Regions from separate parts of the Alcanivorax sp. 97CO-5 genome, predicted to be linked through region 2. Evidence: predicted binding sites of a transcription regulator. Region 2 holds the regulator's gene; each other region holds the start of a gene.

Region 1 (7,422 bases), on a different contig from region 2:
TGGCCATGGCGCAGGGCGCGACGAATGATGCGGCGCAATACATAGCCACGACCTTCGTTGGAAGGAATCACCCCATCACAAATCAAAAAACTGGCTGAACGAATATGGTCTGCGATCACGCGCAGTGATTTCTCTTCCAGATCAGTACAGCCCGTGGCCTTGGCCGCAGCTTGCAACAATGCCTGAAACAGATCGATCTCGTAGTTGGAATGTACGCCCTGCAGCACTGCGGCAATGCGCTCCAGGCCCATGCCGGTATCAACACTGGGCTTAGGCAGAGGCTGCAGTTCCCCATCTGGCTGGCGGTCATACTGCATGAACACCAGGTTCCATATCTCGATATAGCGATCCAGATCCTCATCTGCAGAACCCGGTGGGCCACCGGGCACATCGGCGCCGTGGTCATAAAAAATTTCAGAGCTCGGGCCGCATGGGCCGGTATCGCCCATTTGCCAAAAATTGTCTTCGTCCAACCGTGAAAAGCGCTCGGCACTGACTCCCATTTCTTTTAGCCAGATATCAGCGGCTTCATCGTCGGAAACATGCACAGTAACCCACAGCCGCTCTTCCGGTAGCCCCAAGGTGCCAGTGAGGAACTCCCAGGCAAACTTGATCGCTTCGCGCTTGAAATAGTCCCCGAAGCTGAAGTTGCCCAGCATCTCGAAGAAGGTGTGATGCCGCGCCGTATAACCCACGTTTTCCAGGTCATTGTGCTTACCGCCGGCGCGGACACAGCGCTGGGAGCTTGTAGCACGCGTGTAATCCCGGGACTCACGTCCCAGAAAAACATCCTTGAACTGGTTCATGCCCGCGTTAGTAAACAACAGTGTCGGGTCATTAGCAGGTACCAGTGAGGAGGACGACACCTTGGTGTGCCCCTGGCTGGCAAAATAGTCCAGAAAGGCCTGGCGTAATTCAGCACTTTTCATAAGAGAAACGTTTTCTTGGCTGGCGGTCAGAGGCGCCGAGTATACCGCCCTCAAGGCGTGGTTGCGATGGTGACAAGTTAACCTGAAGCAACAAACCCCAAGCGGCAACAAAGAAGCATCACCTGTAAAGCTGACAGACCCTGGCCACGTACAAACCTGAGAGGAAAAATACGGTCATAAGCGCTCCCCGCTCACCCTCTTTCTTCTCGCACCTTATGGGGTATGGTTTGAAGCTCACCCCTTGATTGCCGCGGCTAGGCATACTGCCAACACCATCACCAGCAAAATACGCTTGAGCACACGTGGGGACACGGCGTGAGCAAAGCTGACCCCAAGCCGAACGCCAATCAGACTACCCGCCGCAACCACCAGCCCAGGCAACCAGGCCACCTGCCCCCGGGCCACAAAGATAGCCAGCGCTAATATGGTGAAGCTGCCCGTGATAGCCAGTTTCAACGCATTACTGCGTAGCAGGTCGTAGCGTAACTGCCCGGCAAGCACCGCCAGTAACACGAAGCCCACGCCCGCTTGAACAAAACCACCATAGGCTCCAGCGAAAAACAGCCCTATCCAGCCCGACAGGCTGGTATTAGGAGACAATGGCACTGAGTTCGGGTCCGGTGACATCTGCGACGGGCGCAGCACCATTAGTAACGCGACCACCACCAGCGTAATTAGAAGCACAGGCTTAAGAATAGTTTCGGGAAGAAAGGCTGCTGCCAGCGCCCCCACCAATGTTCCCAGCAAGCTCGGCACCAATATCGCGGGCAGATCGGCAAAGGGCATAGAGCCACGTTTATTGAATTGGCGCACCGCTTCCGCGCTTTGAATCAACACTGCAACGCGCATGGTACCGTTGGCCAGGGCCGCACTCATGCCGCTGAGCATTAACAGTGGCAAGATCAGCAAACCGCCGCCTCCTGCCAGAGTGTTGATAAAACCTGCCAACACACCAGCGCCTAGCATGGCAGCCACCAGCCAAGGATCAGACAGGTATTCCATGAAAAATCTCACACACGCATTAAAAACGCAGAATACGCCGCCAAGAAGATGCTCACCAGAGCACAACACATATACTCCCGCCCAATCGCATTCCCGCGCTAAGAGCATGAGCAACGCTAGCGGCACGCTCACCTAAGGGCATCTCTATCTGTCCTGTGCGCTCTGTGGCGAAAGTGCTTTTGGTCCTGGCTTGAATTTCGCCGCCAGCAACGCAACGGGGGAGCACTTGAAAGCACAAGAAAACAGCAGACTTAATCCTGTTCAGCGTCCTGCATATCCAGCGCAGCGAAGCTCTGTTCCGCATTAAAGCCGCGACTTTGCAGAAAACGTAGCTGCTTGGCTTTTTCTTTCTGGTCTTCGGGGTAGTGCCGGAAACGGCGGGCACGAACGTCTTTCGCCAGCGCGAACCAATCTACCTCGGCATTCTCTAGCGCTTCAGCAATCCAGTCATTCTCAACGCCTTTTAGCTGCAGTTCCTGACGAATCCGCAACATCCCCTGCCCTCGCTCAATACGCGCGCGCACAAAAAAACCGGCAAAGCGCCGGTCATCGATAAAATCGTGCTCCTCACACCAGGCTAGCACCGCCTCCAGCGCCGGCTGATCCCCCAGGCGCTGTTGCAGCTTGGTGACAAGCTCACGGCGGGAGTGATCGCGCCGGGCCAGCAGGGCAACTGCCCGCTGGCGCAACTCGGCTTCGGTCAGCGGCTCACTCATCGTCAGCGGGGGCGGCCTCTTCTGCCGGGGCTTCAGCTGTAGGGTCCGGCAACAGGCGGGCCCGGATTTCGGTTTCAATTTCTTCGGCAATGGCCGGGTTTTCTCGCAGGTACTCGCAGGCGTTCTGCTTACCTTGGCCAATCTTGTCGCCTTTGTAGGCATACCAGGCGCCAGATTTGTCCACCAACCCCTGTTGAACACCCAAGTCCAACACTTCTCCCAGCTGATTAATGCCCTGGCCGTAGAGAATCTGGAACTCAGCCTGACGGAACGGCGGCGACACCTTGTTTTTCACCACCTTCACCCGGGTTTCGTTACCGGTTACTTCGTCGCCCTGCTTCACCGCACCAATACGGCGGATATCCAAGCGTACAGAGGAGTAGAACTTCAGGGCATTACCACCGGTGGTGGTTTCCGGGTTACCAAACATCACACCAATCTTCATGCGAATCTGGTTAATGAAGACCACCAGTGTATTGGCGTTTTTCACATTACCGGTAATTTTACGCAGCGCCTGGCTCATCAGACGAGCCTGCAACCCCACGTGGGTGTCACCCATTTCCCCTTCGATTTCAGCTTTCGGCACCAGCGCCGCCACAGAATCGACGATGACCACATCCACCGCGCCCGATCGCACCAGCATATCGGTGATTTCCAGTGCCTGCTCTCCGGTGTCTGGCTGGGAAACAATCAGGTCGTCCACGTTTACGCCCAGCTTTTCTGCGTAATCCGGGTCTAGCGCATGCTCAGCATCCACGAAGGCACAGGTGGCGCCTTTTTTTTGAGCTTGGGCAATCACGCTCAATGTCAGGGTGGTTTTTCCGGAGGATTCAGGGCCATAAATCTCGACAATACGGCCCTTGGGCAGACCGCCAATACCCAAGGCAACATCCAGCCCCAGTGAGCCGGTCGAGATGGAGGGCATGCGCTCACGCTTGCGATCGCCCATGCGCATGACAGAACCTTTGCCAAATTGGCGCTCAATCTGTGACAGCGCAGCGGACAGCGCCTTACTTTTATCGCTCATTGTGACCCCTCTCCGTGTTCGGCGCGTCATTCATTGACGCTAACCGTATCTAACCGTATCCGACCCGCCTTATCTGACCTTTCGACCAGCACTGGCGTTATGGACAGTATTATGAACAACATTGGCTGTGCATTGCAACCTTCCAGATCGTTGTCTGGTCTGCCCCGCCTCAGCAGGGCTGAAAGGAATAGCCTGATTGTGGCTACTTGAGACGGGCATTCAAGCCCAGAATGGCGTGCAGGATGGTCTGCTGACGGACGGCATCGCGATCCCCGTCGAATTGGAAACAGCGAGCTTCTGCATGACCCAGCTTCTGCCCCCAGGCAATCCAGACGGTGCCCACCGGCTTATCTGGCGTGCCGCCATCCGGCCCGGCGATACCCGTCACCGCCACACTCACATGGGCACGGGAATGGCTAATAGCGCCCCGCGCCATGTCCAGTGCCGTTGCTTCACTAACCGCGCCCGAGGTCGCCAACGTGGAGGCCGGCACGCCAAGCATCTCTTGCTTAGCCTCATTAGAATAGGTGACAAAACCCCGATCGAACCAAGTGGATGCGCCGGACAGGCTGGTGAGCGTCTGGGCAATGCCCCCCCCGGTACAGGACTCCGCAGTGGCCAACAGCAAACGTTGTTTTTGCAGGGCACCGGCCAGTGCGACGGCGGCGGCGAGGATGTCGTTATCCAGCACAGGGCATTCTCCGTTGCGGATTGACGATTGCAGGACTGGAATCAGCCCAGATCCACGTTGTGATAGACGTTCTGAACGTCATCCAAATCATTCAACATGGCCATGAATTTATCGAACATGTCCATGTCTTCGGCGCTGATGGTGGTGTAACTCTGCGGAATAAACTGAATTTCATCCACCTCGAATTCCAATTCCCCGAAGGCCTCGACCAGCGCCTGCTTAGCCTTGAAATACTCGGTGTTAGGCGTGAACACCGTCAGCATACCGTTATCGTTTTCTATTTCGCTGACATCCACATCCGCATCCATCAGGGCTTCGAGCACCGCATCTTCATCTTCGTGGGCAAAAACGAAAATCGCCACGTGATCGAACATGTGGCTCACCGTACCCTGGGTACCGATCTTACATTTGGTCTTGGTAAAGGCCATACGCACATCACCAAAGGTACGATTCGGGTTATCAGTGAGGCATTCAATCAGTGCCATGCTGCCACCAGGGCCATAGCCTTCATAGCGGGCCGGGGAGTAATCCTCACCGCCACCCCCTTTAGCCTTGTCGAGGGCTTTATCAATCACATGACCGGGCACCTGATCTTTTTTGGCGCGTTCAATCAGGCTGCGTAATGCCAGATTCGCAGTAGGGTCCACACCACCGGATTTCGCGCTAACGTAGATTTCCCGACCATAGCGGCTGTACACCTTGGCTTTCATGTCCGAGGTTTTCGCCATGGATTCTTTGCGGTTTTGGTAGGCGCGGCCCATAGACATCTTGCTCCAGAGGAATTAGTTGCCCGGTATTTTAAGGGAAGATGCAGGCGAGAAGAACAAAAGAGCGGTTGGGAGTGGCAATTTAACGTACGCCTCATAAACCTTCGATTACATCGATACACCTACTCCACCAGAACACAGCCCCCTGAGGGATGCGGCAGCATGGGCTCCATACGCGAACCCGTTAGCATGCCGGCAACGTGCGGTTAAGGGGAAAAACATACAGCAGAAATGCCCGTTGATTATCGACTCAATCCCCAAGCTGCAATGTTGTTAGGGAGCCTCTATACATCAAGTCACCATTACCGAATCAAGGCTCCAGTTCCACCAGCGATTCTTCGAGATAAACCAGAAAACGCTGAATATGAGGCAACGTGTCACGGCAACCGATCACGCCAAACTCAAGGCTATTCTTGTAGCTCACCACAGTGATATTTAGGGCGTAACCATGCAGAACCAATGACACCGGATAGGTAGCCAACATCTCCGCACCATTGAGATGAAGCGTTTCCTTCGGCCCCGGCACATTGGAAATCACTAGGTTAAACATGGGGCTTACGCGCCCGGACAGGCCCGTGACCTGCCCCAAAGACAGCGGCATATTGGTCAGCACCGTATAAACATCGATCTCGGACTTCTGCATATCACCAAGCCGAGATTTCACCGCTTTCATGGAATCCTGGATTGCGGCCAGCCGATTCAGCGGCTGAGCAATATGCGTACCCAGGCTTACCTGAACCGTAGTAATGGCATTGCCACCCTCACCAGCCTGATCCGCACTACGCAAGGCTACTGGCACCTGGGCCACCAACGGCTGATCGGACAAGGCATCCTGACTGAGCAGATAGCGACGCAGCGCGCCGCCACACATGGCAAGGAAAATATCATTCACCGTACCGCCATGCTGTTTGCCCGCGGCTTTAATCCGCGACAGCGACCACGACTGGGCAGCAAAGCGTCGCGCGCCCGTCACCCGGCGGTTTAGCTGGGTTTTCGGCGCCCGATAGATAGTCTTTACGTTGCCATCCTTGGGCTGTCGCAGCAGGTCCACAAGCTGACCACCACCTCGGCGCAGGTTATTCATTGTTCCTTTCATGCCGGCATTCGCCGCTGCAGCGCCACGGCTCTTTCTCGGTTTCTTCTCTGCATCCCACTCGCCAGACCAAGGGGCGGGTAAACGGTCTTCGGCACAAGTAGCTAGGCGAGACTGCATTAGGTGCATCCCTGCCACCCCATCCACCATGGAGTGATGCATCTTGGTATAAAGAGCGAAACGGTTTCCCTCCAACCCCTCGATCAAATAGCTCTCCCACAACGGGCGGCTAGGATCCAAACGCTGGGCGTGCAACCGCGATACTAACGCCAACAGCTCACGCACCCGTCCCGGCCGAGGCAAGGCAGAATGCCGTACGTGGTAGTCAATATCGAAATTTTTGTCTTCCACCCAAGTAGCATCTAAGTACAGGGGCAAATGAGACTGAATCTTTTGGTTAAATGGGCGGCAGATGCTATCCACATCCACCAGGTATCGATAGATACTTTCCACATAATCCTCAGGAGCACCTTCTGGAATGGCAAACAACGCCAGCCCCCCCACATGCATAGGGGTTTCCCGGGTCTCCATCATTAACCAGCCGGAATCCATAATAGACAATTTACGGGCCATGCTTGCTGCTCCTTATTGTTATCCGTATCGCAGTGGCCTGACACCTAGGGTAGGCTCGAACGTCCTATCATCCGGATTTTTAACCCCAGAGCATTAGCAAAATCGTTGCGTTTGGTTATCAACAGTGAGCCAAAGATATCCATTGCCGCGCCTATCAGCGCTCGGAAGTCTCTGATATCACTTTAATAGCAACGCATCTCCTATCGGATGAAACACCGAGGCACTATCAATCAACGAACGCGCAGTCAGCGGCTCAACCCCATACACTTCAGTACGAACCCCCGGGTTAGCGCCAACTCGCGTTAGTAACACATCAAAATCTCCGTCCCCGGAAAGCAACACCACCGTATCCACCTCTGGAGCCAGCGTCATCACATCCACCGCAATGCCCACATCCCAGTCACCCTTGCTGGAACCGTCACTGCGCTGAATATAGGGTTTGAGTTTAACCGTGAAGCCAATGTGTTTAAGCGCATCCTGAAATTTCGTCTGCCCGTCGTCGCCACGGTGAGTGGCATAGGCCAATGCGTGAACTATTTCGCCCTGCGCCGACAGCTGCTGCCAAAGCGCCCGATAATTGAAAGGCCGCCCAAAAGCTTGGCGGGTGGTGTAATAAATATTCTG
Region 2 (7,422 bases):
TCTTAAGCAGCTTGCGGGTATTGCCACACTCATCATTGGTGCATTTGAAGAACTTGCCAAAACGCCCTGTGCGCAACTGCATATCATTGCCGCACTTCTCACATTCCAGCACCGGGCCATCATAACCCTTGATACGGAACTCACCCTTCTCGATCACATAACCGTCGCAGTCCGGGTTATTACCGCAAATATGCAATTTGCGCTTTTCGTCGATCAGGTAGTTTTCCATTGCGGTGCCACATTTCTGACAACGCTTCTTACTACGCAATTCATTGGTTTCCGCTTCTTCATCATCATCCGTTTTCACCGCTTCCGCTTCTTCACCAGGCAACAGGTTTAGTGTCGCGGTGCAGCGCTCTTTCGGCGGCAAAGCATAACCAGAACAGCCCAGGAACACTCCGGTGGAGCCGGTACGAATCTGCATCGGGCGGCCACAGCTAGGGCACTCGATATCGGTGTCGGTAGGCAGGTTGGCGCGCATGCCGCCCACTGCCTGCTTGCCAGTGCCTTCACCTTGGGCTGCATCCAGTTTGCTCACAAAGTCTTTGTAGAACTCGTTGAGCACGTCCTGCCAATTACGCCGCCCTTCGGCAACCTCATCCAAGGTTTCTTCCATGCTGGCGGTAAAGCCATAGTCCATCAGGTTGGAGAAGCTCTCTACCAGACGGTCAGTGACGATGTCGCCCATCTTTTCCGCATAGAAACGGCGGTTATCCTGACGCACGTAGCCACGGTCCTGAATGGTGGAGATAATCGCCGCGTAGGTAGACGGGCGACCAATGCCTCGCTTTTCCAGTTCCTTAACCAGGCTTGCTTCGGTAAAGCGCGCCGGCGGTTTGGTGAAATGCTGGTTGGCGTCCACATTATCGATGGCCAGCACATCGCCTTCTTTCACGTCCGGCAGCAAGGTGTCTTCTTGACCCTTGCGCGAGGCCGGCGGCTGAATGCGAGTCCAACCATCGAACTTCATGATGCGCCCTTTCGCTTTCAGCTCATAGCCATTGCCGATGGCCGTCAGCGTGGAGCTGAGGTATTCCGCCGGGGGCATCTGGCAGGCAATAAACTGACGGCGAATCAATTCATAAAGGCGTTGCGCATCGCGTTCCATATCTTTCAGGGAATCGGAGGTACGCCGTACATCAGAAGGACGAATCGCTTCGTGCGCTTCTTGGGCCCCTTCCTTGCTACTGTAAGACAACGGCTCGTCGGGAAGATACTTATCCCCCAGCTTTTCGCCGATCCATTCCCGGCAGGCTGCCACCGCATCGGAACTCAGGTTGGTGGAGTCGGTACGCATGTAGGTAATGTGGCCGGCTTCGTAAAGCCGTTGCGCCATCATCATGGTCTTTTTCACCCCGAAGCCCAGCCGCGTACTGGCCGCCTGCTGTAGGGTAGAGGTAATAAACGGCGCGGAAGGCTTGGAACGGGTCGGCCGTTGCTCGCGCTGACTGATGGTCAGGCGGCCGGCATTTTCCAGAGCTTGCTTGTGCGCCGCGGCATCGTCGCCGTTGTTAGGGCGGAACGCCAAACCGTTGTGCTTTGCCACCTGCAAACGCAGGGCTTCACCATCGCCGCTGTGGGTATCGCTGTAAAGCTCCCAGAATTCTTCCGGGATAAAAGCGCGGATTTCACGCTCACGCTCCACTACCAACTCCACCGCTACGGACTGAACCCGACCGGCAGACAATCCGCGGGCGATCTTTTCCCACAGCAGCGGGGAAATCATGAAGCCCACCACCCGATCCAGGAAGCGACGAGCCTGCTGGGCTTCTACCCGGTGCAAGTCCAGCTTGCCGGGTTCTTCGAAAGCCGCCTGAATGGCTTTCTTGGTAATTTCGTTGAACACCACCCGGTCGAAGCGCTCTTCATCGCCACCGATAACTTCCCGCAGGTGCCAGGCAATAGCCTCCCCTTCGCGGTCCAAATCCGTTGCCAGATAGATGCGGTCTGCTTTCGCAGCCAGGCGCTTGAGCTCATCAACCACCTTGTCCTTACCGGGGAGCACTTCATAGTGGGCGGCCCAGCCATTTTCCGGATCGATCCCCATACGATTGATCAGCTGCTTCTTGGCCTTCTTCTTTTTATAGGCATCCCGCTCTTCCTTGGGCAAGGAGCGCGTGTAGGCTGCCTCCTTGGCCCGCTCTTGAGGGGTGCTTTTTTTGGAGCCACCACTGACCGGCAGGTCGCGCACGTGGCCGACGCTGGACTTCACGATGAAGTCGTCGCCCAGGTAGCGGTTAATGGTTTTTGCCTTGGCAGGCGACTCCACAATTACTAACGATTTTCCCATTCTCAGGTACTCAACATCCGGTCTAAGGCGTGTGATGGGCGCTATTTAGACAGCGCCGGTATAGGCGGGTCAAGCAGGAACTGCCCCCTTGCTCCTTTTTTAGTAGTAGTACAAGCCACCCTGTCAGGGCAACCCTCATCTGTAAAACAGCCTGCTAGCAACGCCGCACAAGCACGCTATACTGCAATGAACCTCATTTTTCAGGGAGAGAACCGTGCTGAGTCCCTATCGCAGAATACTGGTTGCCATCGATGGCAGCGATGAATCACCCCAGGTACTGTCCCGCGCGGCTGGCGTACTGTCGGGCAATGACGGCGAACTGCATTTAATCCATGTGATAGAACCGCTGGCTCTGGCCTACGGCGCGGATGTACCCATGGATGTAACCGACCTGCAAAGCGGGCTGATGAAACAAGCCCAAGAAATGGCAGATAAATACGCCGGCCAATACCACGTGCCGGAAGCCAACGTTTACGTGGATATGGGATCTATCGAAAAAACCATTCTCGACAAGGCAGACAAGATAGGCGCGGATTTAATCGTGGTGGGCAGTCATACGCGAAGCGGCCTAGCACTGCTGCTAGGCTCCACGGCCAGAGGCCTGGTCCCCGGTGCGCACTGCGACGTGCTGGCCGTTAAGGTAGACCAGCACTAGCAACGGGGAAATAGCGCAGCGCGTATTCCCCGAAGCAGAGCCCCTCAGGTCAGCTGCAGAGCCCCGGTGCTGGCCTGGCCTTCCTCGTTCCAGCGACACAGCAATTCTGCCAGCCCTTGCGCCTGCGCTTTCAATGCAGCCAGCTCTTGCGGACTGTTTTTCTCGCCATAAAACACTGGCAACTTGCGCATAGACTGAACCAGTTCATGGGTCGGTGCCTGCATTCGCTTCACCTCCAAAGTCCAGCGAATGTGATGCACAATCATATGGAAAAAAGCCAGCCGGGTTGCCAGCGAATAGGCACTGCCATCATCATTAAAATCATTGAAATCCAAGCTTGCCAATACCGCTTCGCGGGCATTATCTGTCACCTTAATAGTCGCACTACGCGGAGTCCCCAGCAGCATAGACAAGGAGCCAAACACCTCACCCGGTGATACATAATACAACGGCGCACCCTGGGGATTCTCCGATAACACTTCCAGCTGCCCCCTCAACAAAAAGTACAGAGTGGAATCCACCTCACCGGCTCGAATTACGCTTTCTCCCGAAGCGGCAACCCAAAGACGGGTGGTCTGTTCAAGCCGGGAAAATTCGTTCTGATCATCACGATTAATTTCATTAAAAAACGGCACGCCCGCTAACAGCTGGCGACGCCGTTGCTGGCCGAAATCATTATTATTGGCCTGCTCCATCCACTACCCCCACTGGTCTGATGGCATTGTAATCAACTACACACATGCTAGAGCGACCTCCACAACAGAGCAACGGCAAGGAAAAAAGAGGGGTGAACTCTTCTCCCAATGCTGACCAAATAACACTGTTCTTATTGTCAGTAAACATGCTAGCATCCTGAATATAGCACTTCCTGTCAGCCATTACTTACACGCTCAGGCAAGTGACCAATACATAGGCCTACACGCACCGAAAGGCGCCCAACTAGCCCCCCCCCCTAGAGGCCACGGCTAAGCGCCACACTCTGCAGGAAACAGGGAGAAGGTTATGAGCAGCAAACTTACCGACCGGCAGCAACAAGTCCTCGACTGCATCCGTGAATGTCTTAAGGACAACGGCATGGCCCCTACCCGTGCAGAGATTGCCGACATTATGGGATTCCAATCCAAGAATGCGGCCTCAGACCATCTCCGTGCCTTAGAGCGCAAAGGCTATATCAAACTTCACAGTGATCGCTCTCGCGGAATCCAACTACTTGATCATGCCTACTGGGGTGAAGAGGAACTGCCCGTCGTCGGTAAAGTGGCTGCGGGGATCCCCATTGAAGCCATCGAGAACGTGGAACGAACCGTGCCAGTACCCCAAGGCCTGTTTAAACAGCGCCCCACCTATCTATTAAAGGTGCAAGGCGACAGCATGGTGGATGCGGGCATTTTCGATGGCGACCTAATTGCCGTGCGCAAATCCAATGTGGCCCGTTCCGGTGAAATCGTTGTCGCGCGCATTGACGAAGAAGTCACGGTAAAGACCTTAAAGTTGAATAAATCCAGCGCCACACTACTCCCGGCTAACGAAGCCTATGAACCGATCAAAGTGCCCGCTGATCAACTTATTATTGAAGGCATTTTTGTGGGGCTAATTCGTGACCCAAACTCTTTTTAAAGCCTGTATCCGTGCCGGTACAGGCCTTTGCCTGATTGTATGGAGTGCATTTGCCATGGCTGAAACCCATCTTCTGGCACCCTGCCCGGACTCACCCAACTGTGTATCCAGCCTGGCTACACAGAGTGACAAGCGCGTTGACCCGTTACAGGTCGCCGCCGACCGGGAAAGCAGCCTGAAAAAGCTGGAAACACTGCTGGGCAGTCTTCCCCGTGTGGACTACGATGTTGTCGGCCAGTCGCGTATTCAAGCCCGCTTCACCAGTCGGATCCTGCGTTTTGTAGATGATGTCACTTTCTATGTTCGCGAGAATGGCATGGTGGAGGTCCGTTCCGCATCACGGGCCGGTTATTGGGATTTAGGTGCCAACCGTCGTCGGGTAGAATCCCTGCGCGAGCAGCTATTTGAGCAGGAAACCGATGACCGCACTTCACAACACCCCCCCTTCGGAAACGCAGAAAATCGCGCCTGAACAATGGGCCGATATCGGCGTTAACCTCACCGATCGACAATTTCATGACGACCGGGAGGCCGTGATTGAGCGTGCGGCTTGCGCCGGAGTTACTTGGCAGCTAATTACCGGCACCACTATCGACGATTCCCGCGCGGCCATTGCCCTCGCCGACGAGCACTCAGGGCTTTTCGCCACCGCCGGCCTGCACCCTCACAGCGCTCGTTTTTACTCTGCTGCGCTAGAAGCAGAGCTACGAGATCTACTCGCCCATGAACAGATAAAAGCTGCCGGCGAAATGGGCTTAGATTTCAATCGGGATTTTTCTCCGCGCCCAGAGCAGGAGCGGGCCTTCGAGGCTCAGTTAGCCCTGGCGGCGGAATACAAATTGCCGGTTTTTCTTCACGAGCGTGATGCCCATGAACGCTTTCTCCCTATCCTGAAATCCTTCCGCGATGCTCTGCCTGGCGCCGTTGTGCATTGCTTTACCGGTTCCCGTGAGGCTCTGTTCGCCTATCTGGATCTGGATTGCCACATCGGCATTACCGGTTGGGTCTGCGACGAACGACGTGGCAAACCGCTGGCAGAGCTGCTGCCTAACATTTCGGATAACCGCCTGCTTTTGGAAACAGACGCGCCCTATCTACTCCCCCGGGACCTGCCGCAAGCGCCCCCGAAAAAGCGCCGTAACGAGCCTGCGCTACTGCCTTGGATTGGCCAACGTGTCGCACAATTACGCGGGCAGGAGACGCAACAAGTCGCCGCCATGACGTATCAAAATGCGTTAACGCTGTTTCGCTGACCGGAAAAAACGCATCAGGGCAATGCGCAGGATGTTTGTCGAGCTAGCCAGAAAGGCGTAACCCGACATCAAAACATCAGCAAAGAAACTGCTGTACGTCGAGCAAGCCAAACGGCCAAGCCAGCTCCTGCCCTTCGCGCATCAATACCGGGATTCGCTCACCATACTGTTCGATCAAGGTGTCATCTTCAGCGATATCTACCAGCGTAATTTCCAGATCCGGCCTGACCATGGCCACCAGCTCCCTGGCCTGATCACAAAGGTGGCACCCCAAGGTGGTATACAACAGCACCGTCATGCATCCTCCACATGACGAATGGCATAGCAATAATGGATTTTTTCATTGCGGCGGAAATCCTCCGGGATACTCCAACGTGAGATATCCTCTACCGCGTACCACTTGCTGATGCTTTCATCCATTTGGAAGCGACGGTAATTACAGGAGAAATACAGCACCCCACCCGGTTCCAAGCAGCGCATAATCTTGCGAATCAAATCACCGTGATGCTCTTCCACCACAAAGTCACTCCGTGACTTATTATTGGAAAAAGTGGGCGGATCGCAGAACACCAGATCAAACTGCTCCTTACACTCATCCAGCCAACGCATGGTGTCGGCCCGAGCCAATTCATGCTGATCGGTGGAGAAACCGTTAGCGGCCAGGTTGCAGGCTGCCCAATCCAGATACCGCTTGGAGGAATCCACCGTAACGGTGCGCTTTGCGCCACCCACAGCAGCATGCACCGTGGCAGACCCCGTGTACGCAAACAGGTTAAGGAAGCGCTTACCACTGGCCTCTTCAGCGATACGCAAACGCGTGGGCCGGTGATCGAGAAATAGCCCGGTATCCAAGTAATCCTGCAAATTAATCAACAACTGCGATTGCCCTTCACGCACAACCCGGTATTGTCCCTGAGCATCCAGCTTTTGATATTGCTGATTCCCCTTCTGCTTTTCACGGGTGCGCAGGTGCACCTGCTCACGGTGAACACCTAAGGCCGCTCTCACCGCTGTCACCGCCCAATCACGGCGCTCTTTCGCTTTTTCCGGATCAATGGTTTTAGGTGCCTTGAACTCCTGCACCAACACCTGATCCGCATAGATATCCACGGCCACATTGAATTCTGGCAAATCGCGGTCATACAGCCGGTAGCACTGAATGTCCTCCCGCTCCAGCCAACGGCGCAGGTGTTTGCCATTTTTGCGCAGCCGATTTAATAAGGGTTGGGCGCCCTCGGGTACGTTGAACGCACTATCATCAGCCACTTTCACCACATTGGCTGGCGTCTGCTTACGGGGCGAATAAAGACGGATAAAGTTATTGAACGGGCCATTTTTCAGGCGCCATTGCTGTTCCAAATTCATCCCAGAGCGGTCCATGACTTCCGCATCCGCACCCAGCAACAATGCCTGGTAGCCCGGCGCTCGAACCGACAAAATACGACCCAGCGCATAATGTAGCCAGCCCGCTTGTGGTTTTTCCTCCAGGCGCTCACCCCAAGGCGGGTTACCCACCACAATACCGTTATCAACAAAATCTCGACGCCGCAGAGCACCCAGTTCCCGGCGCTCAAAATGAATTGCGTTACGCACTCCGGCGCGCTCTG
Region 3 (7,422 bases), on a different contig from region 2:
TTGCGTACCGGTGTTACCACAGGCAAAAGGCTTAAGATTGAACTGGGCATACAAGTCATCCCACAGTTCCTGCCCCCCGCCATGGTGCAGCCAGCCATTCATTTCCTGGGCTGTGAGCCCAAAGGGCACAGCGGTGAAAAACGGCGTGGCAGGATGCTTTCCTTTCCAATAATAGGCAGCCCCATGGCCCATTTCCGCACTGCCCTGGCGTACAGCGTCAAACACCTCAAAGGCCGGCACCAATTCTTTGGCGCCATAAACCTTGATCTTAATTCGCCCGGCCGACATTTCTTCCACCCGTTTGGCAAAGCGGTTGGCGCCCGCACCCAACCCCGGATAGTTCTTTGGCCAAGTGGTAACCATTTTCCATTCATAGGTCTGTGGCCTGAGTTTTTTCTCCTCAGGTTCCGGCGGTGTCACCACCGCCTTGTCTGTCGGCGGGCAATCTTTCTGTTCACAGCCGGCCAGCGCCAAGCCTCCCAGCCCCAAACCTAGGGCAGAAACAAATTTACGGCGATCCAATGGGACATCCTCCGATAGTGAGCGGCAGTTCTGCCGCTTTCGGTTTATTTTTGCAGCCTGACACTACATGCCAATGCCAGACCGTCTTTCGTTTCAGCGTCAGGCATCAGGGGGGCGAGAATCAAGCGAGCCGCCAGCCCTATATCACTTCCAGCCGAGCGTATTGGCTAACCAGCCATTTGGTGCCCGCGCCATCGAAATTGATTTGTAGGCGCGCATTAGGCCCCTGCCCTTCAAATTGCAAAATCGTACCTTCCCCGAATTTCGGGTGTAACACCCGAGCACCCAGGCTGATGCCGTTAGACTCGGTTTCACGAATGGGTTTAGCCGCACCGCCCATGGGCCGGCTGAACCCTGCACGGGCGCGAACTTCCTCCAGCGTTTCGGCGGGAATCTCTCGCAGAAAACGGCTGGGTGGATTGTAATTTTCGTTACCGTACAACCGGCGGCTTTCCGCGTGGGTCAGATACAGCTCGCGCATGGCCCGTGTCAGGCCCACGTAGCAAAGGCGGCGCTCTTCCGCCAACCGGCCCGGCTCTTCGCTGGACATCTTGTGGGGGAACAAGCCTTCTTCCATGCCGGTAATAAAGACCACCGGAAATTCCAGCCCCTTGGCCGAGTGCAGGGTCATCATCTGCACCGCGTCCTCGTGGGCGTCAGCCTGGCCCTCCCCGGATTCCAGCGCCGCGTGATCCAGAAATGCGGTGAGGCTATCGAGCTCGGAGTCCTCATCCTCATCACCGAATTCCCGTGTGGCGGAAAGCAGTTCGCGCAGGTTTTCCAGCCGCTGCTGGCCCTTCTCGCCCTTTTCCTTGCCATGAAATTCCAGCAACCCACTGGCTTCAATCACATGCTCGGTAGTTTCCGCCAACGACAACCCATCGCACTGCTGCTCCAGCTGGGCGATTAGATTCAGGAACACCGCCAACGCATTAATGGCTCGAGCGGTAAGCAACTGCTCACTAACGACTGCCTGGGCAGCGTCCCACAGGGACACGTTACGCTGCCGCGCCACCTCACGCAGGGTTTCTAGGGTCTTGTTGCCAATGCCGCGGGTGGGTGTGTTCACCACTCGCTCGAAGGCGGCATCCGCATGGCGGTGGCTGAGTAGGCGCAGATAGGCCAGTGCATTTTTGATTTCCACCCGCTCGAAGAAGCGTTGCCCGCCATAGATACGGTAGGGAATCCCCGCCTGCAGAAAAGCCTCTTCCAGCACCCGCGACTGGGCGTTGGAGCGGTACAGCACCGCCATTTCCCGCCGCGCGGTGCCTTCCTGAAATAGCTTATCCATGCGCCCGGCAATAAAGCGCGCTTCATCCACTTCATTGAAACCGGAATAGAGGCGGATCAAATCGCCATCGCCGCCCTCGGTCCACAGTTCCTTGCCTAGGCGGTCACTGTTATGGCCGATCACCGCGTTGGCCGCTTTCAGAATAGTGCCGGTGGAACGGTAATTCTGCTCCAAGCGAATGGTACGGGTATCCGGGAAGTCGCGGCTGAATTTGTGGATGTTCTCGATCTTGGCGCCACGCCAGCCATAAATGGACTGATCATCGTCACCGACAATGGTGACCGCATTATTTTCGTCCGCCAGCAACCGCAACCAGGCGTACTGGATGCTGTTGGTATCTTGGAACTCGTCTACCAAAATGTGCCGGAAGCGACGCTGGTAGTGGCCGCGCAGGTTGTCGTTGTCGCGGAACAGCTCCAGTACCCGTAGCAGCATTTCGTTGAAATCTACCAACCCGCCCCGCTCGCAGGCCTCTTCATAGGCGAAGTAGATCTTCTGCATGGTCAACGCGAACAGGTCGCCGCCGGTATCCATATGCCGAGCGCGGAGTCCTTCGTCTTTCTGACTATTAATAAACCAGGTGGCCTGACGGGCTGGCCAGCGTTGTTCATCCAGGCCCAATTCCTTGCTGACTCGCTTGATCAGCCGGATTTGGTCATCCGCATCAATGATCTGGAAGCCTTGGGGGAGACCGGCCTCCTGCCAGTGGGCGCGCAGCAGGCGATGGGCAATACCATGAAAAGTGCCCACCCACATGCCATCGGCAGACATGTCCAGCAGCTGCTCAATACGCCCGCGCATTTCCGCAGCGGCTTTGTTAGTAAAGGTCACCGCCAAAATACCGAACGGCGAAGCCTGTTCGGTGGCAATCTGCCAGGCGATACGGTGTACCAACACGCGGGTTTTGCCGGAACCGGCCCCCGCCAGCACCAGCAAGTGTTGATCATCGGCAGCCACCGCATCGCGCTGGGCCGGGTTCAAACCATCAATAAGGGAAGTCACGTCATCCATGGCGCGAAAGTTTAGCAGAATGTCCTTGCCGGTGATGCCCGCCGGAGAGGGCAATTTCCCCCTGTCCCGATACTTCCCTCCTCTCTCCCAAGAAAGTCGGTTTCCCTCGCCCCCAACCTGTGGGTAAACTGGAAACAAAAACACTCGGCTCTTAAGCCAGAGGAAACGTAAACGGTGTCATTACAGCCCCCATCATTCCAGCCAGCACCCCAGTTTAATGGTGTGCTTAATGAGCAATGCCAATTGCTGCTAAGCGGCATCGCCGAACTGTTGCTGTTGGAAAGTGCCGCCGTCATTATCCTGGCGTGGGTTTACTGGCACAGCCCCGTGTCCCAGCCAACCGTGCTAACCTGGTTTGGCATCATTGCCGTGGTACAGATTGCCCGTTTATTTATTCTGTCCTATTACCGTCGCCAACTAGATGGCCAAGAAGCCCTGCCCTTGTTCAGGCGTATGCTCTCAGCCCTCGCTCTCGCCTCGCCCTTATTGATCGGTTTGGCCGGCTACCTGTTCAACCCTTTGGATAGCCTATTCAGCCCGCCAATGCTAGGCGCACAACTGGTATTAATTTGTCTGGGCTTAGGCCTAAGCACCACGGCGCTGGTCGCCTACAGTAGCCATTTCCCCACCGTGTTTTTGTATTTGATCATGCTGCTCGGCCCAGCAGTGGCTCGCCTATCGGAAACCCAGCAACACAGTCAATTGGCACTGGTCCTACTGATGTCCCTGCTGGGGTTGTTCTTCCTGGTCGCCGCCCGTCGCATCAATCACACCGGCCACAAAGCCATGATGTTGCAAGCCAACAACCGCTCACTGATTGATTACCTGAACCGCGCACGCAGCGACGCTGAAGCTCTGAACGAGAAACTGGCTCAAGAGATTTACGATCGCAAAGACGCTCGCCAGCGATTACAAGACACCAACGATCGACTAGAAAGCATGGTGCAGGAACGCACCCGAGCCTTAGGCGAAACCAACACCGCCTTGGCGGCGACCAGCGAACGACTAGAGCTAGCCTTGGAAGCCAGCAACATCGGCCTGTGGGATTGGATGCTGGATACCGGACTCAATCACCACACTAATTTCGACCGCCTGCTAGGATACGACAGCGCCTACTTCAAAAACTTCTTCGGCGACTTGGATACCTTGGTTCATCCGGATGACCTGGCTCGAATCCGCCAAGCCATGGTTTCGCACTTCAAGGGTGAAGACCCCCGCTACCACGCGGTTTATAGATTGCGCCACGCAGACGGCAGCTGGCGCTGGATTGAGGACGAAGGTCGAGTGGTGTCCCGCAGCGAAAGCGGTCGCGCCATACGCATGATCGGCACGCGTCGTGATATCACCGAAGATCGCCAGGCCCAGGAACAACAACGGTTAGCCGCAACCGTGTTTGAAAACGCCCCAGAAGGCATTTTCATTCTTGATCATAAATTCCGTTTCCTTGCCGTAAACACCCGCTTCGAGCAGATCACCGGCTATACCGAGTCTCTGCTTATCGGCCGCCGTATCTTGGAAGAAGAAGGCGCCCAGGCGAACCGGGAAATCTATCTGGAGATTACCGCCGCCCTGCTCGATAACGGCTTCTGGGAAGGGGAAATCAACGAACGCCGCCGTAACGGCGAAATATATCCGGAATGGCTACAGATGAGCGCGGTGCGAGACGAGCAGAAACGGGTAATCCGCTATGTGGGGATGATGTCTGACCTGACCGCGCGTAAGGAAACCGAGCAACAACTACAGTTTCTCTCCAACTATGACCGCCTCACCGGCCTAGCCAACCGCACCCAGTTCCGCGAGCATCTACACAAGTCACTAACCCTTGCCCGCCTGAACCGCCAAAAGGTCGCCCTGTTAATGATCGACCTAGACCGTTTCAAGCCCATTAACGAATCCCTAGGGCATGAAATCGGCGATCGTCTGCTAAAAGCAGCCGCCGAACGCATGGCCCAACATGCCGGCGGGCAAGAGTCCTTGGCTCGGGTCGGCGGCGATGAATTCACCCTATTATTAGAGAATCATGGCAGCGAAGGCAGCATTAGTCAGCAGTGCCAACAGCTTATCAATGCCATGAAAAAGCCGTTCCTGATTGACGGTCACGAACTACTTTTGGGCGCAAGCATCGGTATCAGCATATTCCCGGATACCGCCAAAGAAGCGCAGAGCATGATCAACCAGTCCGACATGGCGGTGTATCAGGCCAAACGTAGCGGCGGCAATAATTTCCAATTTTACCGCAGCAACATGCGCGTGGCCTCAGTAGAACAACTGGCCTTGGAAACTAGCCTGCGCAAGGCCATTTTCAAGAACGAATTCGTGGTGCACTACCAACCCAAAATGAACCTGGCCAGCAATCGAATTACCTCGGTGGAAGCCCTAGTGCGTTGGCAGCACCCCACCATGGGCCTGCTTCCACCGGCAGACTTTATACCGCTTGCCGAAGAAACCGGGTTGATCTCTGCCATTGGTGAGCTCGTACTGGAACGCTCCTGTCGCCAAGCACACAAGTGGCAGAAACAAGGCCTCGGCGAGATCTGCGTCTCAGTAAACCTTTCTGCTCACCAGTTCCGCAAAGGAAACGTAGCGGAAACCATCGATCGAGTCCTATCCACCACGGAACTGTCCCCGCACCTGTTGGAATTAGAACTCACCGAGAGCCTAATCATGGAAGACATGGAGCAGAACATCGAACTGCTCCAGCAATTGCGCAGCCGGGGTGTTGAGTTAGCCCTGGACGACTTCGGCACTGGCTACTCCTCGCTCAGCTACCTGAAGCGTTTCCCGGTAGATACCTTGAAAATTGATCGCTCATTTATCATGGAGCTAGACAAGAACCCGGACGATGCCGCCATTACCCGCGCCATCATCGACATGGCCCATAGCCTGAAAATGAACGTAATCGCCGAAGGGGTGGAAACCGCAGATCACCTGAGCATTCTGCGAGACATGCATTGTGACAGCATCCAGGGCTACCTGATAAGCCGACCCGTACCGGAATCTGAGTTACTAGAATTACTGCACACCCAAGCGTATAGGGACGCCATTGATCATTGAGAATCGCTGACTCACGGCACCACCGTCGTTACCTTGGCCAAGGGCAACGAACCAGCGGCAAGGCTGAGCATGAAATAGCGTTGCTGAGGCTCCTTAAGCTGATTGCGGCGCGTATCCACGCACTAACCCTTAAGCATCTCCAGCGTATCCTCCGCCTGAAAATACCCTTCCAGATGGCGACGCAACCATGCCTCTAGCAAGCCTTCTTCCTGCAGCTTAGCCATCACCGGCGGCAGGAAGCGACGAGCATCATCCAACATCAGCTCGCGGGTCACACCCAATTCATCAAGCAAGCCCGTCAGGCTGGTATCACCGTATTTATCAAAAAACGCCTGCACCCCGGATTCCAACATGACATTGAAGTAATCTGTGTGGCGAAGCTCCCGCCAATACTCGAACACGATCACGAACAGCTCTTGAATATCCTCACTGCTCACCAGCTCTTTCACGTCCGCCACCGGGCGTTGCCCAAAATCCTGCCAGGCCACCTTCACCAGCTCACGCAGTTCAGCTACGTTCTCGTCACAGTACAAATAAGGGTCACTCAATAATTGCTCCGTACGGCGCAGCAACCATTCCTGCAAGCGGATCTCTAGGCTGGCCAGCCAGCGCTCCGGTAATCGTTTGCTCAACTGGCCGCGAAAGGGGCTAGGTAAGCCCTGATGCAACAGCGTCTTGATTCCCAGCTGGGCCCCCCCCGCCAGCAGCGCCAGCAACACCGGGTTGCGCCCCAGCCAAGCCATCCCTTCCCGAGACAATGGGATTTCCAGCACCTTATCGAACAGAGCCATCACCACGGCCTCATCGATAACTTCTTCCACAATGCGTTCGCTCTGGATAGCGTGGTCATAGAATTGCTCCACCATATCGCCCACCAGCTCGGGAATCGCACCACTGATATCCATCTTCACCGCGTACTTCTGCGCCGTAGCAAACACCTGCTCAGCCTGTACCCACTGATTCAAGGAGTAGCTTGCCGCTTTCTCAAGAATGTAATCCAGCTCATCAACGATCAACGAATCCAGATGCCCCGGCGAGAGGCGCGCCAATAGATAACCAATCAGCCCATCCAGTAAACGATTCGCCACTTCTTGTTTATTGCTCGCCATTTTTTACCTTCCCTATGAAGAAAGTTCTTGATGATACGCACATCAATTGTATCATTCAGTGATGTAACAGTTGCGGAGGAATGTATAATGTCGACCTCGATTCTACCTATTCGACGAAATTTAAAATTCAACCTGAACCCGGCCAAGGCGCTGACCTGGCACCGGGACGGTCTGAATATTAGCCAGTTCCTCAACACCATGAGCCTGTTCTTCCCGGTCGGTGAACGCTTCTTTATCAACAGCGTCCGCAATTATCGCGACCAGATTACCGATCCAGAACTGAAAAAGGCCGTAACCGCCTTTATCGGTCAGGAAGCCATCCACGGCCGTGAGCACGAAGAGTACAATGACTTCGTTGCCCAGGCGGGCGTTCCCTTGCATGCCCAAGAGGCCATTGTTGCCAAGCTACTTGGCGTGGTTCAGCAATACAGCCCA
Region 4 (7,422 bases), on a different contig from region 2:
CGCTGGAAGATATCGTGTTCACGCACAGCCACCTGAACGTACAAGTCACCAGACGGCGCACCGTGCACGCCCGCCTCGCCTTCACCAGCAAGACGAATGCGGTCACCGGTATCCACTCCGGCAGGAATCTTCACCGACAGGGTCTTGGTGTTCTGTACACGGCCTTGCCCCCCGCAGTTACCGCAAGGGTCTTTAATAATCTTGCCTTCACCCTTACAGGTTGGGCACGCTTGCTGCACGGTGAAGAAGCCCTGCTGCATACGCACTTGACCGACGCCGCCACAAGTGGTGCACGTTACTGGCTGGCTACCTTCCTTCGCGCCACTACCATGGCAAACATCACAACTATCCCAGGTGGGAATGCGAATTTTTTCATCGCAACCGCGCACAGCCTGCTCTAGGCTCAGCTCCAACGTATAACGCAGATCCGCACCCCGGGACGGGCCGCGACGTCCGCCGCCGCCGCCAGCGCCACCAAATATGTCGCCGAAGATGTCACCAAAAATATCACCGAAGCCGCCAGCACCCGCGCCAGCACCTGGCCCACCGCCCTGACCATTAACGCCGGCATGGCCGAACTGGTCATAGGCCGCGCGCTTCTGCTCGTCGGCGAGGACTTCGTAGGCTTCTTTCGCTTCCTTAAATTTGGCCAACGCCTCTTTATCATCCGGGTTACGGTCCGGATGGTATTTCATCGCCAGCCGGCGATAAGCCTTTTTTAGGTCTTGGGCACTGGCATCTTTCGCCGCACCCAACACTTCATAATAATCACGCTTGGACATAGATAAGCCTTTGGCTTAGCCAGACGCCCGACGCCGGAGGCCAGACACAGAAGCCAAAGAGCATCCGCATCCAACGTCCGGCGTCAGGCGTCAGGCGTTACTTACTTCTTCTTGTCGTCGTCGACTTCTTCAAACTCTGCGTCGACTACGTCATCACCCGCTTGCGGCTGCTCACCTTCAGCACCGGCAGCGCCTTGGGCCTGCTGAGCTTGCTCGGCGTACATTTTCTCGGCCAGCGGTGCGGACACTTCAGACAGCGCCTTGATTTTGGCTTCGATGTCATCCTTGTCGCTGCCCTTGGCGGCTTCTTCCAGCTCGTCCACGGCTTTGGTGATGGCTTCTTTCTCTTCATCGGTGGCCTTGTCACCCGCTTCTTCAAGCGTTTTGCGGGTAGCATGCACCAAGTGATCCGCCTGGTTGCGAGTCTGCACCAGCTCTTCGAACTTTTTATCTTCGTCCGCGTGAGCTTCGGCGTCCTGCACCATTTGATCAATTTCTTCATCAGACAGACCAGAAGAAGCCTTGATCTGAATGGTTTGCTCTTTACCGGTAGCCTTGTCTTTCGCACCCACGTGCAAAATACCGTTGGCATCAATGTCGAAGGTCACTTCGATCTGCGGCATACCGCGCGGCGCCGGCGGGATATCTTCCAGATTGAACTGGCCCAACGACTTGTTCTGGCTCGCTTGCTTACGCTCACCCTGCAACACGTGCACGGTCACGGCCGTCTGGTTGTCATCCGCCGTGGAGAACACCTGCGACGCATTGGTCGGAATAGTGGTGTTTTTCTCGATCAGCGGAGTCATCACGCCACCCATGGTTTCAATACCCAAGGTCAGCGGAGTCACGTCCAGCAACAGCACGTCGGTTACGTCACCGCTCAGTACCGCACCCTGAATCGCAGCACCCATGGCAACTGCTTCGTCCGGGTTAACGTCTTTGCGCGGCTCTTTGCCGAAGAACTCAGTAACGCTCTTCTGCACCATTGGCATACGGGTCTGACCACCCACCAAAATCACATCCGTGATATCGGCCGTTTTCACCCCAGCATCCGCCAATGCGGTTTTACACGGCTCAAGTGAACGGGTCACCAGATCACCCACCAAAGACTCCAGCTTGGCGCGCGTCACCTTCACCACCAAGTGCTTGGGCCCAGTGCTGTCGGCAGTAATGTACGGCAGATTAACTTCCGTCTGTTCGGCGGAAGACAGCTCGATTTTAGCTTTTTCAGCCGCCTCTTTCAGACGCTGCATAGCCAGCGGGTCGCCGCCCAGATCGATCCCGGAATCCGCCTTGAACTGATCAGCTAAGAAGTTGATCAATGCCAAGTCGAAATCTTCACCACCCAAGAAGGTGTCACCATTTGTGGCCAACACTTCAAACTGATGCTCGCCATCCACTTCGGCGATTTCGATAATTGAGATATCGAAAGTACCACCACCCAAGTCATACACAGCGATGGTGCGATCACCACCTTTCTTATCTAGGCCATAAGCTAGAGCAGCCGCAGTGGGCTCGTTGATAATACGCTTCACATCCAAGCCAGCGATGCGACCGGCATCTTTGGTGGCTTGGCGCTGGGAATCGTTGAAGTAAGCCGGCACGGTGATAACGGCCTCAGTGACAGCCTCACCCAAGTAGTCTTCCGCGGTCTTCTTCATTTTCTTCAGCACTTGCGCAGAAATCTGCGGCGGCGCCATTTTCTCGCCCTTCACTTCTACCCAGGCGTCACCATTGTCAGCCTTGGTGATCTTGTAGGGCACCATCTTGATGTCCTTCTGAACCACCTTGTCGTCAAAACGACGGCCGATCAGACGCTTCACCGCATACAGAGTGTTTTCCGGGTTCGTCACCGCCTGACGCTTGGCAGCCTGGCCAACCAAAGTTTCTTTATCGTCGGTGTAGGCGATAATGGACGGCGTTGTGCGAGCGCCCTCTGCGTTTTCGATAACCTTAGCTTTGTCACCTTCCAGCACGGCCACGCAGCTATTGGTCGTACCTAGGTCGATACCGATAATCTTACCCATAGTCGTTCTATCTCCTTCACACTAGCCGGAACCCTTTCGGCGCCCCAGGCAGTTGAATTATTAACTCGTCTGGCTCCTATATGGCGGTCGTTGCCATCATTTCAAGGGAGCTTGTCGATTTTCAGTGCTTCAACTTTTGTAATCACTTTGAGGCCAAAGCCCGCAGCCGGCGCCACTTTCACACCTAATATCAAGCTCAAGCGGCGGGTCAAACACCTATCAAGGAGCCTTACTAACCACCACCCGAGCCGGGCGAATCAGACGACCATTCAGCTGGTAGCCTTTTTCTAGCACTTCAATCACGCTATTGGGGTCCACATTGGGCACCGGCACCATGGTCATCGCTTCATGCAATTCGGGGTTAAACGGCTCGTCTGCGGGATTAATCTGTTCGATGTTATAACGGGCAAACGCGTCCAACAGAGACTTCAGCGTCAACTCGATACCTTCACGGGCACCCTTTAGTGCATCGTCTTCGGCATCCAGCGCCGCTAGACCACGCTCCAAGTTGTCCGCCACACTTAGCAGATCACCGGCAAACTTCTCCAAAGCGAACTTGCGGGCATGCTGCACGTCACGCTCGGCGCGCTTACGCACATTCTGCACTTCCGCCTGTGCACGGACATCCGCTTCAGCCAATGCCTTCTTAACCTTGGCCAGCTCCACTTCTACTTCAGCCAGCTTCTCTTCAGCGGTGGGCTCAACCGCCTCTGCAGCGGCCGCAGCTTGCTGTTCTTCAACCGTTTCTACCTGTGGTTCGGCATTGTTCTGATCTTTTTCCTGCTCACTCATTGGTCACTCCACATCCCTATCCGGGCTTTTCCAGGAAAGCGGGCAAAGATATGGGAACTATCGGGCAGGATTCAAGGGGGGAAATGACAAGCCTCAAGCTTCAAATCGCAACACGGGCCAAGCGGCAGCCATTCATCACAGCATAATAACCCGCGATCCAACCAAGGAAACACGCCGCTCGCCGATTAATTGCCGCGAGAAAGACCGCAACACAGGGCACGCCGATTTGCGTTGTAGCTTGTGGGTTATTTTAAAGCTGGGTAAGCGCCGCTGAGAGGATCTTAGCGGTGATGTCCACAGTGGGGATAACTTTCTCATAATCCATGCGGGTGGGACCAACCACTGCCAACACCCCCATCGGACCATCATCCGTCGTGTAAGGAGCGGAAATCAGCGAATAATCCTCAAACGGCTGAAACCCTGATTCTCGGCCGATAAAGATCTGCACCCCATCGGCTTTCATGGAGCGTTCAAGCAAATGCAAAATGTCACGCTTATGATTAAAGGCATCAAACAAGTTACGTAGCTGCCCCAAATTTTCCGCCTCAGCGGTCTGAATCAGGTTGGATTCCCCGGATACCACATAATCAGAGTCGGGACGCTCAGTACGCAGCGCCTTATCCGCCACAGCCACCGCCGTCTGCATCAGCGCATCCATCTGCTGGCGATCCGTATTCATGGTATCGAGCAAACCATCGCAAATGCTGTTCAAGTCCCAGCCTGCATAGGTATGGTTGATGTAGTTAGCCGCCTGGCGCAATTCCACTCCATCGTAATCCCGGTCGGTATGAATAATCCGGTTCTGCACTTCGGAGCGATTGACCACCAGCACCACCAGCACCCGCTTGCCCGACAATGGCAGAAATTCCACCTGGCGCAGAGTAGACACCTCGCGACGGGGCACCGCCACCAGCCCGGCCATGCGCGTCAATTCCGCCAGGGTTTTCGATGCCTGGGCGATCAACTCCTGGGAAGACTGCTCCGGCGCCAGCAACTGACGCAGCTCTTTTTTCAAATGCCGATGATCCGGGCGCTCCATCACGCTGGTCGCCAATAGCGAATCCACGTACAGCCGGTAACCCAGCTCTGTGGGAACTCGCCCCGCCGAAGTGTGCGGGCTACTCAACACCCCCAACTCTTCAAGCTCCGACATGATATTGCGCACAGTGGCAGGACTCACTGCCAAGCCGCTACCGCTGGCCAGCGTTTTCGAGCCCACCGGCTGGCCGTCACGGATATGCCGCTCGACCAGTGTCATCAGCAGGCGCTGCTTGCGTTCGTTGAGATCCAGCTTTGTCATAGGTGTATATGTACCAGAAAATCGCCGCACTATTATATAGAGAACCGTAGCCGGATTTCATTGAGCAGGGGCTTACACTCCCAGCGCGAATCCCCTACCATTAACCGGCACTGACCATAAGAACAGTCATCATTGCAAGGATGTCATCATGACCGGCGAAACCCCAAGCAATCCTTACCAGACTCCGGACAGCATAACCCAGAAGCCAAACAACCCCGGAGCCCCTGAACTGGCCAGCCGACTGTATCGCTTTCTCGGCGCAATCATTGATGGCCTAGTGCAAATGGTCATTATCGGCCCAATCATCTATTTCAGCGGGATCTGGGACGCCATGATGCAAAGCAGCGGCACTATCAGCTTGACCACCAGCATCGGCCTGTTCATCGCCGGGGAGCTGATCTTCCTAGCCCTGCAAGGCTGGCTACTCTTTAACCGCCAGCAAACCATTGGCAAAGCCCTTCTCGACATGCGTATCGTCGGCATGGAACAGGACAGCGTTCCCGCCGGCAAACTCTACGGGCTACGTTATTTTGTTTTCCACGTGCTCGCCCAGCTGCCCGGCATCAACCTGATCATGCTTATCGACCCGTTATTGATTTTCCGCTCAGACCGCCGCTGCCTGCACGACCACCTCGCCGGCACCCAAGTGATTCAAACCCAAAGAACGACCACTTAATCACGATTTCGCCTGTTGCAGAGGAACACCATGCTGACCCACTTAAGCGTTCGCCACTTTGCCACCGTTGACCAGCTGGAGCTAGAGCCCGAAAACGGGCTCACCGCCATCAGCGGCGAAACCGGGGCAGGCAAATCTGTCATCATCGATGCCCTAGGGCTCACCCTAGGGAACAGGGCCGACTCATCGATTGTTCGCCACGGCCACGACCGCGCCGAAGTGCTGGCCACCTTCGACCTGCGCAACAACGCTGCCGCACAGCAATGGCTGATCGAACGGGAGCTGGATGATGAAGAACAATGCCTGCTTCGCCGTACCGTGCGTGCCGACGGCCGCTCCCGGGCTTATGTGAACGGCACCCCCACCCCGCTGTCGGAGGTACGAGAGCTGGGTGAACGTCTGATCAGCATTCACAGCCAGCACGAGCACCAAGCACTACTAAAAAAGGATGCCCACCGGCAGTTGCTGGACAATTTCGCCCATGCTCGCGACTTGGCCAACAGCGTGCGCGAGCACTGGCGCCACTGGCAGAGAGCCCGCCGTGCCCACGATGACGCCCTGAACCAAGCCCGTGAGCAAAATGAGAAAGAAGAACTGTTACGCTTCCAACTAGAAGAGCTGGACGCCCTCGCCCTGCAGGACGGCGAGCTGGAGCAACTGGAGCTGGAGCAACAACGACTGGGCAATGCAGAAAACTTGATCCGGCTTTGCCAGCAGTCCCTTGACGCACTTTATGAAGGCGAGGACGGCACCTGCAACGACCACCTTAGCCAAGTTAGCCACTGGTTAGACGATGCGCGCAATAACGACGGCGACTTGGGCAGCATTGCCGACACCGTGGAATCCGCCCGCCTGCAAGTGGAAGCCGCCGCCGACGACCTGCGTCATTACTTGGAAAAATTAGATCTGGACCCGGCGCGCCTCAGCCAGGTGGAAGAACGCCTGAGCCAAAGCTACACCCTGGCCCGCAAGCACCGCGTTCGCCCGCAAGAGCTGGTAGAACATCATCGCAGCCTGCTGGCCGAATCCGATGCCCTGGGCAATGTGGATGCCCAGCTGCATGCTCTGGCGGAACAAGAAGCGACCGCCCAGCAGCACTACATGGACAGCGCCCGCAAGCTAACCAAGGCTCGCCGCAGCGCCGCCAAGACTCTCAGCCAGCAAGTGCAAAAGCAACTCACGGCTCTGGGCATGAAAGCCGCGCAACTGGATGCCTGCCTAAGCGAGTGCCCCCCGAGCCTGGAGGGCTTGGAAGAAGTGGAGTTTTTGTTTACAGCCAACCCAGGGCAGCCACTCAAACCACTGGGCAAAGTCGCTTCCGGTGGCGAATTATCGCGGGTCAGCCTCGCCATCCAGGTGATCTGTGCGCGCAACCTGACCGTGCCCAGCCTAGTGTTCGATGAAGTAGACGTGGGCGTTGGCGGCGGCGTTGCCGAGATTGTGGGCCGATTACTGCGCGAACTGGGGCAGCATGCTCAAGTGCTGTGCATTACCCACCAGCCACAGGTGGCCAGTCAAGGGCATCAGCATTGGCAGGTGCACAAAATCCAAGAGGATGAGACCACCCACACCCGCATCCAAGAGCTAGATGACGCCGCCAGAGTGGAAGAATTGGCGCGAATGCTAGGAGGAGTAGAAATTACCGAGTCCACCCGTAACCATGCCAAAGAAATGCTGAGCAAGGCGCAGGCAGCGTGACAGAAAACGCAACCTACACGCCACGCCAAACCTCCACCCTAAAGCGCCTACGTGTCGCCTACTTCTTGGGTTTGACGTACAGCACCAGTGAGTGATCCACAATCTCGTAACCATACTCCTCGGCAATAGCATGCTGCCGCGACTCAA

The links. Region 2 encodes LexA, which represses DNA repair genes until DNA is damaged. Its sites were predicted from a motif close to TACTGTNTANNTANACAGTA; they were not measured.
Region 1: the regulator LexA is predicted to act here: its motif matches at 3,764-3,783, upstream of recA (recombinase RecA).
Region 3: the regulator LexA is predicted to act here: its motif matches at 2,951-2,970, upstream of uvrD (DNA helicase II).
Region 4: the regulator LexA is predicted to act here: its motif matches at 5,010-5,029, upstream of hrcA (heat-inducible transcriptional repressor HrcA).

What each region holds. Positions count from the first base shown of each region.
Region 1 covers NZ_KI965905.1:2,200-9,621, reverse strand. The annotation lists gene alaS (alanine--tRNA ligase) at 1-929, opposite strand, end outside; gene Y017_RS11700 (sulfite exporter TauE/SafE family protein) at 1,164-1,931, opposite strand; gene Y017_RS11695 (regulatory protein RecX) at 2,183-2,647, opposite strand; gene recA (recombinase RecA) at 2,640-3,674, opposite strand; gene Y017_RS11685 (CinA family protein) at 3,877-4,365, opposite strand; gene Y017_RS11680 (YebC/PmpR family DNA-binding transcriptional regulator) at 4,407-5,126, opposite strand; gene Y017_RS11675 (wax ester/triacylglycerol synthase family O-acyltransferase) at 5,443-6,798, opposite strand; gene Y017_RS11670 (NYN domain-containing protein) at 6,976-7,422, opposite strand, start outside.
Region 2 covers NZ_KI965877.1:411,161-418,582, forward strand. The annotation lists gene topA (type I DNA topoisomerase) at 1-2,290, opposite strand, end outside; gene Y017_RS01880 (universal stress protein) at 2,505-2,945, shown strand; gene Y017_RS01885 (cyclic nucleotide-binding domain-containing protein) at 2,990-3,640, opposite strand; gene lexA (transcriptional repressor LexA) at 3,948-4,562, shown strand; gene Y017_RS01895 (DUF1499 domain-containing protein) at 4,618-5,034, shown strand; gene Y017_RS01900 (TatD family hydrolase) at 4,982-5,815, shown strand; gene Y017_RS01905 (glutaredoxin family protein) at 5,892-6,113, opposite strand; gene rlmKL (bifunctional 23S rRNA (guanine(2069)-N(7))-methyltransferase RlmK/23S rRNA (guanine(2445)-N(2))-methyltransferase RlmL) at 6,110-7,422, opposite strand, start outside.
Region 3 covers NZ_KI965888.1:155,285-162,706, reverse strand. The annotation lists gene Y017_RS06760 (TRAP transporter substrate-binding protein) at 1-522, opposite strand, end outside; gene uvrD (DNA helicase II) at 662-2,824, opposite strand; gene Y017_RS06750 (GGDEF domain-containing phosphodiesterase) at 2,999-5,878, shown strand; gene Y017_RS06745 (hypothetical protein) at 6,001-6,987, opposite strand; gene Y017_RS06740 (metal-dependent hydrolase) at 7,075-7,422, shown strand, end outside.
Region 4 covers NZ_KI965882.1:58,586-66,007, forward strand. The annotation lists gene dnaJ (molecular chaperone DnaJ) at 1-782, opposite strand, end outside; gene dnaK (molecular chaperone DnaK) at 884-2,809, opposite strand; gene grpE (nucleotide exchange factor GrpE) at 3,029-3,601, opposite strand; gene hrcA (heat-inducible transcriptional repressor HrcA) at 3,852-4,901, opposite strand; gene Y017_RS05210 (RDD family protein) at 5,050-5,577, shown strand; gene recN (DNA repair protein RecN) at 5,608-7,275, shown strand; gene fur (ferric iron uptake transcriptional regulator) at 7,334-7,422, opposite strand, start outside.